One region of the Viridibacillus sp. d25.2 genome, then DNA from elsewhere that is predicted to be linked to it. Evidence: predicted binding sites of a transcription regulator. Region 1 holds the regulator's gene; each other region holds the start of a gene.
The links. The regulator LexA, encoded in region 1, represses DNA repair genes until DNA is damaged. The targets are predictions, from matches to a motif close to CGAACATATGTTCG.

Region 1 (4,746 bases):
AACATAACGGTTCTACAGCATCTAATAATCCATCGCATAAAATTAACGTACCAACAGATCGAAGCGGATACCATGTGATTTTGGCTGTTTGGGATATAGCTGATACTGCAAACGCTTTCTATAGTGTAATCGATGTTAATTTAATTAATAATGAAAACTCGGATACAAAAGCTCCAACACAACCACAAAAATTATATGTAGCGAAAGTTACAGAAAACAGTGTGAAATTAAACTGGGAGCCCTCTACAGATAACGTAGGGGTAAAAGAATATCAAGTATTACGTGATGGAAAAGTAATTGGAACGGTACCAGGAACTACATTTACAGATGGAAAATTAACGGCTAATACAAAATATAAGTATACAGTGAAGGCCATAGATGCAGCAGGAAATGTTTCACAAGAAAGTGAAGCTGTTGTTGCAAAGACAGGAAATAAAGTTCCAGATAATGAAGCACCAACCCAACCAAAAGGACTACATAGTATGGGGCAAACATCATCTAGTGTAGACTTAATGTGGAGTCCATCAGAAGACAATATAGCAGTTGACCATTATGTTGTATACAGAGAAACATCAAGTGGACAACTGATAGCAGCTGGAACATCCAACACTACATCATTTATGGACAAGAACTTACAGTCAAATACAACATATAAGTATACAGTTACGGCAGTTGATGCATCTGGAAATGAATCAATTAAAAGTAATATTCTTACTGTTAAGACAAAAGAGCAGAGTTCCTCTTATGAACAATGGAATCCGTATAAAGCATATACAAAGGGTAATAGAGTAGAACATCAGGGAAAAAAATATGAAGCGGTTCAAAGTTATCAAGGAAACGGCGATCCAAACTGGATATTTTCCTTATCGTTATGGAAAGCGATTTAATTTAAGTACAACTTAAATAGAAATAGATAGGTTAGAGGGTTTTGATGTGAAAAGATGAAAATAAACATGACATTGGCTTGTAATTAGATTAGTGTATTAAAAGAGCCAAAGCTGAATATAGCGATGGCTCTTTTTTATCTAATTATGGATAAAAAAACAAAGACCTGAGCAACTAGCCCAGGTCTTTATCACGTATTATTATTCATCAATTTCGTAATGACACTTACGATTAGGATTAATACGATTGCACCTATTAAAGTCGGGATAATATAAAAATCACTTAATGTTGAACCCCATTTGCCTAATAATTTTCCGCCAAAAACAAGCCCCAATAATACCTGCGATAATATTACCTTTAATTCCTCCTGCTAACCACGCTAAAATCCCACTGTAGCTTTGAAATAAAGTTTGATTAAAAGTATGCTGCAAACGCTTAGTTTATAATTGAGAAACCCACATATTTTGAATAAAGATTGAACAAAATACATGGGTTTGGTTTTGATGTGGAGTGAGTTTTTGTAAAAGAGATTGATTAAACTGCAACTCTTCAAAAAAGAGGATTGATACATCAATCCTCTTTTAAACTGTTTTTTTCACTTTAACAGATTGGATATAGCTTTTTCTGATATCGGCTTATCGAGTGAATAATAAGTTTTATCAATACTTATTTCACCGTCTTGAAATGTTATTTTAACATCTTTGTTGTCGCTATAAAGAGTAGCACTATAGATATATCCCTTTATTACTTCATGCTCTTCAAATTCACTATACGCCCGTGCATTTAAAAGCTGATTAAATTGTTTTATTTTTTCTTTTTCAGTAATACTATGTCTTTTCCTGTTTCTCCCATCAACAACTTCAATTTTAGATACCGATATATCACCAATGATCTCTGTAAAATCTTTATTTTCTTTTAGATTTGTTTGAGAACATCCACTAATTAATAATAAAACTATAGATATCGATAGCATAATAAAGTTTTTCATTTAGATTCTCCTTGATTTATGATAAAAGGAAAATTCCAAGTAACTGTCTAAGTAATCGGCATAGTTATTATTTTTTAATGTTAAAACGTCATCTTCATTTTTGAAATTAATTTGCATTATTATTCGCGCCCTTATATTACCTATTGCTGATTTTACATGTGTTCTTGAAGAAACAGTAGCGTACTAAATTCAAATAAAATGGGGACTAGGTCCGAATACTAATACAATAGGAGTTACGTGAGAAGGAACGATCGATTATATTAAATATATCTTCGTTATGTATATAAAAAGATTGTAAGAATCAAATAAATTAACAATGATTCTTACAATCCTGTATGGTTGACTTTTATAAAACGTTACGATATAAACCGACTACTTTACCTAAAATGGAAACTTGATCTACAATAATTGGCTCCATAGAAGAGTTCTCAGGCTGTAAGCGGAAATAAGATTCCTCTTTAAAGAATCGCTTAACAGTTGCCTCATTGTCCTCTGTCATCGCTACAACAATTTCACCGTTATTTGCAGTGGCTTGTTGTTTCACGATTACATAGTCTCCATCTAATATACCAGCATCTATCATAGATTCACCCATGATTTCAAGCATGAAAATTTGGTCTTCAGTTGTCCCATAAGAATCTGGGATTGGGAAGTATTCTTCAATATTTTCAATTGCTGTAATAGGAAGGCCTGCAGTAACTTTACCAACTAGTGGTACATGTACAACACCTTGTTTTGCAATTGTAGAATCTTGCTGATCTAATATTTCGATTGCACGAGGTTTCGTTGGATCTCGTCGAATTAGTCCTTTGCTCTCAAGTCTAGCAAGATGTCCGTGGACTGTAGAACTTGATGCAAGACCAACTGCTTCACCAATTTCACGGACGGAAGGCGGGTATCCTTTAGTGCGAACTTCCTCTTTGATGAAACCCAATATGTCTTCTTGTCTTTTCGATACTTTTTTCAATCCAATCACCTCTTTATCTCATACTATGTAAAAGTTATTAATAGTATAGCATTAGCGAACAAACAATGCAAACATAAGTTCGAAAAAGTCGTTGACAAAAACAAGTGTTCTGTTTATATTTAGAACATACATTCCGAACAGGTATTCGAATAAAGGGGAGAATCAGTATGAGTTGGTTAAAAAAATATCAATATATTACATTGCTTTTTGGGTTTTGCGTAATCTTCACATTGATTTTAGTGTTTGCAAATAGTGGGAATACTTCATATAAAGAGATTAAAGTTCACGACGGGGATACTCTAATTTCTCTGGCGAATAGATATAAAGGTAAAATGGCTGACCATGAATGGATATCAAAGGTTAAGAATGAAAACAATTTAATTGACGATACGATATATGCGGGGCATACTCTAATAGTTCCAGAACATGATAATATTAAAGTTCAAAATATAGGGGTAGAAGTGGCGAGTGATAAAAAATGAAACAGAAAATAGCAATACTCTATTGTCGTGTTAGTACAGAAAAAGATACACAAGATACTTCGCTTGAAAGGCAAGAGATTGAGTTAAGAGAATTTGCAGCGAGTAAAGGCTATGAAGTTGCTCAAGTCTTTTCAGATCGACATAGTGGATATGATATTGATCGTGAAGGATTACTTGATTTACTCGAATGTGTAAAGGACTATGATCAACCAACACTGTTTGTACAAGATGAAACACGTTTAGGACGTGGGAATGGTCGAATGGCGGTACTTCATTTATTGCAAAAAACGAATACAGACATTTTTACTTTAAGTGATGCAGGTCATGTTCGATTAAATGAAATGGATGCTATGTTGTTAGAAATATTAGCAATTGTTGAAGAGTATCAACGTAAATTACATAATGCTAAAATCCGCAGAGGGATGCGGAGAGCTGTTCAGAACGGGTACAGACCAGAGAAAAATTTAAAAGATCGAGGGAATCCTGAAGGACGAGATCGGATAGATGTTCCAATTGAACAAATAATCCAACTTAGACAAAAGGGTATGACGTTTGAAGAAATTACAGATACTTTAAGAGGATTAGGTTTCCAAGTTAGTAAAGCGACGATTCATCGTAGATTTATGGAGTTAAAAGAGCAAAAAAAAGACTAAAAGCTTGCGCTTGCGGTCTTTTTTGCATACCTTTGTATTAATGTCTGTATGAAAGGTGAGAAAATAATGTTATCAAAAGAAAAATTACAACGTATAAGTGTACTTTCAAAAAAATCAAAAGCACAAGGCTTGACTGTAGAGGAAGCAAAGGAGCAAACAGCACTTCGAAAAGAGTATTTAGACACATTCCGATCTTCAATGCGTGAGACAATTGAAAATGTCCGCGTTTTCGATCCAGAGGGAAATGAAGTGACTCCTGAGAAATTACGTCAAAAACAAAATAAGAATAATCTTTTAAATTAAGCACAATTTATAGAAAGCATTGTTTTATATAAGAATGTTGACTACACTGTAATAGTACAATATTTAGCTTAAGAAAGGATGTCTATTAAAAATGACTCAACAAGCAGATCAGCTTGCTATTAACACAATTCGAACTTTGTCTATTGATGCTATTGAAAAAGCTAATTCAGGTCACCCAGGATTACCAATGGGGGCTGCGCCAATGGCTTATACTCTTTGGACAAAACAACTTCGTCACAATCCTTCAAACCCTAATTGGTTTAACCGCGATCGTTTTATTTTATCAGCAGGTCATGGCTCAATGCTATTATATAGCTTATTACACTTAGGTGGATATGGTTTACCAATGGAGGAAATCAAAAATTTCCGTCAATGGGATTCCAAAACACCAGGTCACCCAGAATACGGTCATACAGCTGGAGTTGAAGCAACAACAGGCCCATTAGGTCAAGGTATTGCGATGGCTGT
Region 2 (4,746 bases), 470 kb from region 1:
AACCAGTCCGTAGCAAGGATGCTAACATTGGTCGTAATGATTTATGTCCTTGTGGTAGCGGTAAAAAATATAAAAACTGTCACGGTGCAGTATAATAAAGCCTAATTGTATGATTAAATGAATAGGTGGCAACTAACAAAACATGGGGGGATTTTATCCTCTCATGTTTTATGCCGTCCTAAGGGGAATCATGTAGGCACAGATTATTGTGAAATAATCAAACCAAATTTGGAGGAATACAATCAATGTTTGAATTAGCAGACGTGCGTAACGAGTTAGACAATTCAGCTAAGAAATTAGCGGACTTCAGGGGGTCTCTTTGACTTAGAAAACAAAGAGGCACGAATACAAGAATTTGACGAATTAATGCTTGAACCAGAATTTTGGAACAATCAACAACAAGCACAAAATGTAATTAATGAGTCAAAAGGCTTGAAAGAAGTTGTGAATGAATATAAAGAATTAGAAGATACGCAAGAAAACTTAGAAATGACACTAGAATTATTACGTGAAGAACCTGATGAAGAATTACAAGAAGATTTAGGCGTTGAGTTAAAAGAATTCGTAGCACGATTAAAAGAATTTGAACTACAATTGTTATTAAGTGAACCTTATGATAAAAACAATGCAATCTTGGAACTTCACCCAGGAGCTGGTGGTACCGAGTCCCAAGATTGGGGTTCGATGTTATTACGTATGTATACTCGTTGGGCTGAAAAACGCGGCTTTAAAGTAGAAACAATGGATTATTTACCTGGTGATGAAGCTGGTATCAAGTCAGTTACATTAGCAATCAAAGGGCATAATGCATATGGCTATTTAAAAGCTGAAAAAGGCGTTCACCGTCTTGTACGTATTTCGCCATTCGATTCATCGGGTCGTCGCCATACTTCATTCGTATCATGTGATGTGATGCCTGAATTCAACGACGAAATTGAAATTGAAGTTCGTACAGAAGACTTGAAAATTGATACGTACCGTGCAACTGGTGCTGGTGGTCAGCATATTAACACAACTGACTCCGCTGTTCGTATTACACACTTACCAACAAATACTGTTGTTCAATGTCAGGCTGAACGCTCGCAAATTAAGAACCGTGAAAAAGCTATGGGTATGTTAAAAGCTAAATTGTATCAATTAAAAATTGATGAACAACAAGCAGAATTGGATGAAATTCGTGGAGAACAAAAAGAAATTGGCTGGGGTAGTCAAATTCGTTCATACGTATTCCACCCATACTCAATGGTAAAAGACCACCGCACAAGTGCTGAAACAGGAAATGTGCAAAATGTTATGGACGGTGACATTGATCAATTTATCAATGCTTACTTACGTTCTAAACTATAATTTCTTTCAGCAGAAGCCTCCGGCCGATTCCGGACGCAATTATGCCGAGGCATAATTGATTTTAACTATGAAAAGCCATTCGACGGAGTAATTCGTTGAATGGCTTTTTTGCATGTAAAAAGGGTATGCTTCCTACTTGCAATTTCTTATAAACGTAGTAAAATATTAAATAGGAACAAACGTTCTTATTTTGGAGGTGGAAGCATGTCGCGTATCCCAAATGAAGCTCTTGTAGTGCTTGAAACAGTTATTTACTTACCAATGGTACTTTCCATTTTCGAAAGAGACTGTAAAGCATTTGAACAAGGAACATTCAAATTGAAGCGGCCATATATCGATTTAGTGCATGAAGCGATGAAGCAAGTGCAAAGTGAATTAAATGCAGCTCATCAATATTTGCAAAAAAACCGGCTTAAAATTATGCGAGGAAATCGTGATGAGTTATTTTCTGAATATATCTTTGTTTACAATAATACTAAAGAACATCGTCGGTATTCTAATATTCGATTACGTAACCGAGTAGAAGAGCTGTTAACAATATATTTAACAAAAGTCCAATTTAAAAAAGAGAAGGACGTTTAATCTCAAAACGTTGCTGTAAAAAGTATGCCATCGCTAGTTGAGTTCTCATTGTGATGACTGAAACGTCTACTTCTACATCTTGTCCATTTTTAAACGAAACAAGACTTCTTGATGGACCAGCGTCTTCAAAAAACTCAATTGCATGCATAGCAAACCAAACATTATAGTGCGAATTAGGCGATAAAGTGGGCATGAAAATACAAGGTGTACCATAATCATATGCAACAACAATTGGTAGTTTATGACGTGCGCCAAGATATTCTTTTGACTTGTTAGTAGCAAGCTTAAAAGAAGTACCATAGTCAGAACAAGATTTATGGATTACTCGAGATGGTCTTGCATCTACAAGAAATTCCCTCTCCTTTTCAATTACTCTTGTGTAAATGCTATTACCCTCAAAAACTGGCATAAGTGCAAACGTACTAAAAGACAAAGTGAAATTAGATAATTTTGTCAGTTTTTCTCCCAATATATATTCCTCCCTTCAAAAATAATCGAAATTAGTATAATTTAACTATCATTTTAACTATAATTGGTATAAAGCGCAACGAATAAATGGAATATAATATTAAAAATCCTAAATATTACCTAATATACGAAATAAGATTGCTTATTTTTCTGAAATTTCTTATAATAGAAAAAAGGCATTCGAGGTGAGATCGTTGGATAAATATTATTCCTATACTGATTTTTTAAAAGCTCTTGGACGAACTGATAACATGAATAATGCTGAGAAATTGTTGGATACAATCTATTTAGATTTGTTTTTAAACCATGTACATCGTGCACAAACTGAAGAGTATTTATTAGCTTGCATTGACTCGGCTTTAGATGAAAGAAATGAAGTCGCCTTTTATCAATACGTCCAAGAATTAGAGAAATTACAGACAACCGTCGGATAAGCATTGTTAGACAATTATTGATTGATATTAGACATGCTAGTATAAGTTTTAAGCTTATACATAGAGAATTTATAACATAGCAAAAATCGTTCCTTTATGGGGACGATTTTTTTATTGGATAAACTGTCGCGAAAGGGTGAGTAATTAAAAAGGTGTAAGTAATGTTAGAAAGGCAGATTTAACACCTTTCAGCAGAAGTCTCCCACCTATATAGGTGGTGAGATGAATGCGGATTTAAGCTGCTTTTCAGCGGGTGTCCAAACACCCGCTGAAATTGAGGAACTTAGTCTAAGAACGCCACGTCCGGTGGCAACGACTGAGTGACCAACATCGTGTTGGCCCAAAGCCTCCGGCGGATGTCATGGAATCGGAAAGGGGTTCTTTGTGCAAGCACAAAGCCGATTCCGGACGCAATTATGCCGAGGCATAATTGATTCTTGTTTTATTCTGAAGTTATCAAAGATAAAAAAGAGAAAAATGCTAAATACCAAGTATCCTCAAAGTATAATTATCGCCGAATCAATGAAACTATTTCGAAAAACGTATGTTCGCTTATTGCTCGATATTTCCAATTTGCTATGGTAAAATATATGTAATTAGTAACAAGGAGGACGTGGCTATGGTTCAGGCATTTGATTTACATTCACCATACAAGCCAAATGGCGATCAGCCAGCAGCAATCGCAGAGCTTGTCGAAGGTGTCCGTAAAGGTAAACAACACCAAACCTTACTAGGAGCAACTGGTACAGGTAAAACATTTACAATTTCTAATGTTATTAAAGAAGTCAAAAAACCGACCCTTGTGATCGCACATAATAAGACACTTGCTGGTCAATTATATAGTGAATTTAAAGAGTTTTTTCCAAATAATGCAGTAGAATATTTCGTTAGCTATTATGACTATTATCAGCCAGAAGCTTATGTACCTCAAACGGATACATATATCGAGAAGGACTCTAGTATTAATGATGAAATTGATAAGCTGCGACATTCGGCAACATCGTCATTATTTGAAAGAGAAGATGTCATCGTCATCGCGTCTGTTTCTTGTATTTATGGTCTCGGTTCACCAGAAGAGTATCGAGAAATGGTATTGTCTATCCGAACAGGAATGGACATAGAACGGAATCAATTGTTACGTAAACTAGTAGATATTCAATATGAACGCAATGATATTAATTTTACACGCGGAACATTTCGTGTACGTGGTGATGTTGTCGAAATTTTCCCGGTATCGAGAGATGAGAGATGCTTGCGTGTAGAATTTTTTGGTGATGAAGTAGAACGTATCCGGGAAGTCGATGCTTTAACAGGAGAAATTCTCGGCGAACGAGAGCATGTCGCCATTTTCCCAGCATCCCACTTCGTTACACGGGAAGAAAAGATGATAAAAGCTATCGAGAATATAAAAGTTGAATTAAAAGAGCAACTTGAGAAACTTCGTGAAGAAGATAAATTACTCGAGGCACAACGCTTAGAACAAAGAACAAATTATGATTTAGAAATGATGAGTGAAATGGGCTTCTGTTCTGGTGTCGAAAACTATTCGCGTCATTTAACCCTAAGACCATCTGGCGCAACACCGTACACATTATTAGATTACTTCCCAGAGGACTTTTTGTTAGTTGTGGATGAAAGTCATGTTACGCTACCTCAAATTCGAGGAATGTATAATGGTGACCAAGCGCGCAAAGGCGTTTTAGTTGATCATGGATTCCGTTTACCGTCAGCACTTGATAATAGACCGTTAAAATTTGAAGAATTTGAGAAACATGTTCATAACGCGATTTTCGTTTCTGCTACACCAGGACCTTATGAATTGGAACATACACCTGACATGGTAGAGCAAATTATTCGTCCGACTGGTCTACTTGATCCAGAAATTGAAGTACGTCCAATTGAAGGGCAGATTGAT
Region 3 (4,746 bases), 770 kb from region 1:
AGTAAACAATCTCAGAATCCAACAATACCATACGATGAGATTAAGTTGGATAGCTCTGATGTTCTTCAACTGGCAAAGGATAAATACGGACTGAAACAAGGAAAAAATTGGGCAACAGGATATCATTTTACACTTGATAGTATCGATGGCAAATCCATTCTAACAGTGGTTGGAAATGATCTAGATAACCGTTTTACTCGAATTTCATTCAATGCCAAAAACGGAGATATAGTCAGTGCCGTTCATAAATTACCATACGGCGGAGGATTAATATCCAAACGTATTGACACCGATAACGTAACAAAAAAAGGGATGGCGATTACGGGGGTTGTCGTTGGAAAAAACAATTTAGTGGTATGGGGGGACAAAAAGCCAACACAATTTAGTACAACCAAGCAACCTTTTATTGAACTTAGCCATAACAATGGAGAATCATGGACAGAACTCCAAACTAATAATTATGTAACACACGCGTGGTTTAATAAGAATGATCAATTATTCGTAGCAACCGAAAAAGAATTATGGGCAGGCATTACATCAAAAAGTAAAGGAACAAAAATCCTTTCATTAGACCACAAGATTGAGCGCATTGATTATTCGATCAACAACCATATAGCCGTGATATCAAATGGAAAGATTTACTACACGAACAATCAAGGGGAGCGTTGGAAACAAGCCATTGTACCTCAACCATTTTTTGTGATTCAAATCTCGAATAATGGTGATTTGGTAGGATTAACAGAAGAAAGGAAGGTTTTGCTAAAGACAAATGATGGTTGGAAAGAGATAACTATGCCGAATCGTAATGATAAACCTAATGATATGATAGTGATTAATAATAGGCTTTTTATTACAACTCAAAGTGGAATTTGGACCCGAGATCTTCAAGAGGGAAATTGGAGAAAAATTAAAGTTGATGAAGAGGTAGTTAAATTCATAAAAAAAGGAGAGAAATTACTCGGATACACATATAGTGGTGAAGCTATTTATTCCATCAACACGAAAGACGAAAGAAAACCTGAAAAAGTGTTTGATGCGGTTGATTTAGTCGTTTTGGATGTGGATATCAAGGGAGATACGTTATGGATTGCTACTATACCAGGTTATTCATGGGAAGAAATGACGATTCCGAAGAGGCGATAAAAGTTTGAAGTGGATATCCATGAAAAAACATTGTTAAGCATTTCACTTTAACTAACAGGGGCTTTAGCACAATAACTAAGATGTTATTTTTGCAGCTTTTCTCTTTTCTACTATTCAACAATCGGCGCGATTGTGAAGGAACACAGATAGAAAATGATCAAACTTTTTTATAAAACCAATATTTAAATCTGCTGTATAAGAATCCATTTTGATTAATCTTTTTTTCAAAATGGATTCTTTTTATTTATCGTCTTATATGATTAATCAACAACTTTTCCACTTGTGATTTAAGAGCTTGATTTGCATAACGAAGTACTACATCATTACCTGCAGTGGCAACTCGCACGTCACTAAAGTATTCATCTACTAGTTGCCAACCTACTACTCGTATACGTTTTTGTGCAAGTTCTCGTTTGAGGTTAAAATATTCTTGTCTTAGATCCTTTAGCAATGATTCCATCATTGGAAGAAATACCGTTTTCATTTTAAACTGCTCTAATTTACGATAGTCAACCTGCAATGATTTAAGTGCTAATTCCAACAAAAGATAATTATGAAGTAACTGTCTTTCGTCGGCTTTAATCATAATAATCAGCATCCAGTTGAGCTGATTGAATACTTTGGATTGAAATACTTTTCGTTTTAAGTAGTGTTTCAAGTATGAGTTCATTAGTATTAATCGATTTAATTATTCCAGTCCATTGTGTGATTTTGTAGTCCTTCCACACTTCTAATTTTATGTCCAATTGTTGATTAAAAGCTTGATCGATTGTTTTCTGTAGTTCTTCCAGTTCCCATTCAGCCAATTCTCTTGGCTGTTCTGTGCGCTCTTGTTTGTACTCTCTAAGAAGCTCCAAATGCTCCGGCAACATCATCGATGCCCATTTAATATTACCTCTGTCTTGTATCATTAATAAATCACTCCTATGCCAAATGACCACCAACTAAGCGATCTCGATTAATAGCTGTACCAGCTTTTGTGAAAGAAACTGCTCTTAATATTGAGGTAGCTCCAAACTTGTTGCGTATTGCATCCATTGTAGGACCGATTATTTGACGCTGTGGCTTACGTTCATCAAATAAATCCAATTGAATGCTATGCTCTCTCTCTAAGTTGGATATTCGGACAGATAACTGCCGAGCTGGTTCACCTGCAAAATGTTTATCCAGCAATTCAATACAAGTTTTATACATCACAAGTGTTTCGCTTGTTGGTACTGCAATCGTTTTAGATCGATGGAATCCTTTGGTCATAGCGTTTCGACTATAAGAAAGACCAATACTAATTGTACGGCCAACATAGCCTGCATCCCGTGTTCGCTTCATTACGTCCTCACACATTTCAAGAAGCACTACAGAGATTTCTTTTCGTGTGTGGTAATCCCTCATCAGCATTTGGCCCTTACCAAAACTTAAAGTTCCGTTTGTTAATAACGGCTCCCCTAATGTGGATAAATCGATTCCCCATGCATGGTAATAGAGTTGATTGCCCATTACACCAAAGCGCTTTTCTAATTCTTTTAGATCTGAATTAGCCAAACCACCGACTGTTTGTATCCCCATAGCATTTAGATTCACTTCCATCTGTTTACCAATTCCCCACATTTCAGAAAGGGGGCGAACTGGCCATAATTTCTTTGGAATATCTTCATACGTCCATTTAGCAAAGCCTGTTTTCTTTGCTTCAAGGTCTAAAGCTAATTTGGCTATTAACATATTTGGTCCCATACCTACTGCACTAGGTATATTAAATTGGTCAAGAATAGCCCTTTGTATTTCCTTAGCCGTTTCTTCAGGTGAACCCCAAAGCTTTTCAGTGCCAGTTAAATCAACAAAACTTTCGTCTATACTATACACATGTATAGCATCAACCGGGACGTAATTAGAGATTAATTTTGTAATCGTCATCGATATTTGAATAAAGAAACTCATTTTCGGCTCAAACAATCTAATGTCAGGATGCTTAGGTATTTCATAACGACGATTCCCTGTTTTGATTCGGAATCGTTCTTTCATGGCTGGACTAGCAGCTAGTACGACACTACCTGGTTGTTCAAAGTTACCAATAACCGCTATTGGTGTTGTCATAACATCTAATCCATGTAACATCGCTACGATACTGGCGTAAAAACACTTCATATCAATACATATAATGGAACGTTCAGGCAGGTTTTCATACATTAAATAATCCCTCGCTCTTTATAGACAACTGGAACTGGAACAATAACAAGAATATTATCGAGAACAAAAGTACGCTATTGGCTATCTTAATTATTTTGATAAACCTTTTCGTGATGACTCCAGACTTTGAAGTGTACATCATATTTACTAACTGATTGTGTTGCATCGCTTTTATTAACTGATCTTTCATTGTTTTCACTCTCCCTCCACAACGAAAAAAGAACATTTGTTTGTATATATTATACGCACAAATGTTCTTTTTTAGAAGTGGTAATTTTTACTCAGTCCTTTTAATGGATCAAAAGCTGATTTAAAGTCCTGTAATTCCCAGTATCTTGGAAGGGAGGTGTAAGGCTAAATTAGATTCGCTAGACTCTCGGGGTTATTTCATCCAGTCAGGTTTTCCGAAGCCTTTGAATTCTTTGTCGATATTTTTTTCAAATTCTTCTGATTTAACGATTTCTAAGATGTCTTTAGCTAGTTGTGAGTCTTTGTTTTCTTCTTTAACTGCGATAACGTTACGGAATTTATCAGGCATGTTTTCTAAGAATAGTGCATCTTGTAGGTCAAGTCCTGCTGCAAGCGCAAAGTTTCCCGGGACACCAACAAGGTCAGCACTTTCGATTGCGCGTGGTAGCCCTGCTGCTTCGATTGGTTGGAATACTAAGTTTTTAGGATTTTCCACAACATCTTTTTCAGATGCTTTTAGTTCTTCAATATTAGGATCAATTTTGATAAGTCCTTGTTCTTGTAATGATAGTAATGTACGTGCTGCATTGGATGGATCGTTAGCAATTGCTACTTTTGCGCCGTCTTTAATATCATCAATTGATTTAAAATCTTTTGCAAAGAAGCCCATCGGTGCAGTTGGCACGTTTATTAGGCCAACTAGTTTCATATTGTTTTGTTCATTAAAGTTTTCAAGATAAATTGAGTGTTGGAAAAGGTTTGCATCAATGTCACCGGAATCTAATGCTTTATTTGGTTGTACATAGTCACTGAATTCAACAGGTTTTACTTTATAGCCTTTTTTCTCTAATTGCGGGATGATAACTTTGTTCAACATGTCGCTATAAGGACCTGCAGTTGCGCCAATTTTAATCTCTTTTGAATCTTTTTCTTTACTTTCATCCTTGTTACCACATGCAACTAAAGCTGTTGCTAATACGAATAATAACGCTGCTAGTAAAAACTTTTTCATTTTGAAATCTCCCCTTTATCGTTTATCGATTGCTTTTGAAATGGCATCGCCTGCAAGTTGGATAATTTGGACGATAACTATTAAAATGACAACTGTCGCAATCATGATTGTGTTGTCATAGCGGTAATAACCAAAGCGAATTGCTAAGTCACCAATCCCACCACCGCCGATAATACCGGCCATCGCAGAGTATGCGACTAAACTAATAACCGTCATTGTAA

Region 2: uvrB (excinuclease ABC subunit UvrB) is a predicted target of LexA. The motif match lies at 3,369-3,382, and genes of this name have one in related genera.
Region 3: ACZLO7_RS20510 (Y-family DNA polymerase) is a predicted target of LexA. The motif match lies at 3,544-3,557, and genes of this name have one in related genera.

Annotation. Positions count from the first base shown of each region.
Region 1 covers NZ_CM196652.1:3,409,469-3,414,214, reverse strand. Annotated here, with positions in the region: gene ACZLO7_RS16875 (lytic polysaccharide monooxygenase) at 1-887, shown strand, start outside; partial or broken gene ACZLO7_RS16870 (GlsB/YeaQ/YmgE family stress response membrane protein) at 1,076-1,316, opposite strand; gene ACZLO7_RS16865 (hypothetical protein) at 1,481-1,873, opposite strand; gene lexA (transcriptional repressor LexA) at 2,220-2,840, opposite strand; gene yneA (cell division suppressor protein YneA) at 3,008-3,322, shown strand; gene ACZLO7_RS16850 (YneB family resolvase-like protein) at 3,319-3,975, shown strand; gene ACZLO7_RS16845 (DUF896 domain-containing protein) at 4,042-4,278, shown strand; gene tkt (transketolase) at 4,370-4,746, shown strand, end outside.
Region 2 covers NZ_CM196652.1:3,879,497-3,884,242, reverse strand. Annotated here, with positions in the region: gene secA (preprotein translocase subunit SecA) at 1-95, shown strand, start outside; one part of gene prfB (peptide chain release factor 2) at 246-320, shown strand; one part of gene prfB (peptide chain release factor 2) at 322-1,347, shown strand; gene ACZLO7_RS19125 (YhjD family protein) at 1,552-1,929, shown strand; gene ACZLO7_RS19120 (competence protein ComK) at 1,907-2,398, opposite strand; gene ACZLO7_RS19115 (IDEAL domain-containing protein) at 2,649-2,831, shown strand; gene uvrB (excinuclease ABC subunit UvrB) at 3,451-4,746, shown strand, end outside.
Region 3 covers NZ_CM196652.1:4,182,875-4,187,620, forward strand. Annotated here, with positions in the region: gene ACZLO7_RS20495 (WD40/YVTN/BNR-like repeat-containing protein) at 1-1,143, shown strand, start outside; gene ACZLO7_RS20500 (YhjD family protein) at 1,388-1,729, opposite strand; gene ACZLO7_RS20505 (YolD-like family protein) at 1,722-2,054, opposite strand; gene ACZLO7_RS20510 (Y-family DNA polymerase) at 2,068-3,324, opposite strand; gene ACZLO7_RS20515 (MetQ/NlpA family ABC transporter substrate-binding protein) at 3,707-4,525, opposite strand; gene ACZLO7_RS20520 (methionine ABC transporter permease) at 4,541-4,746, opposite strand, start outside.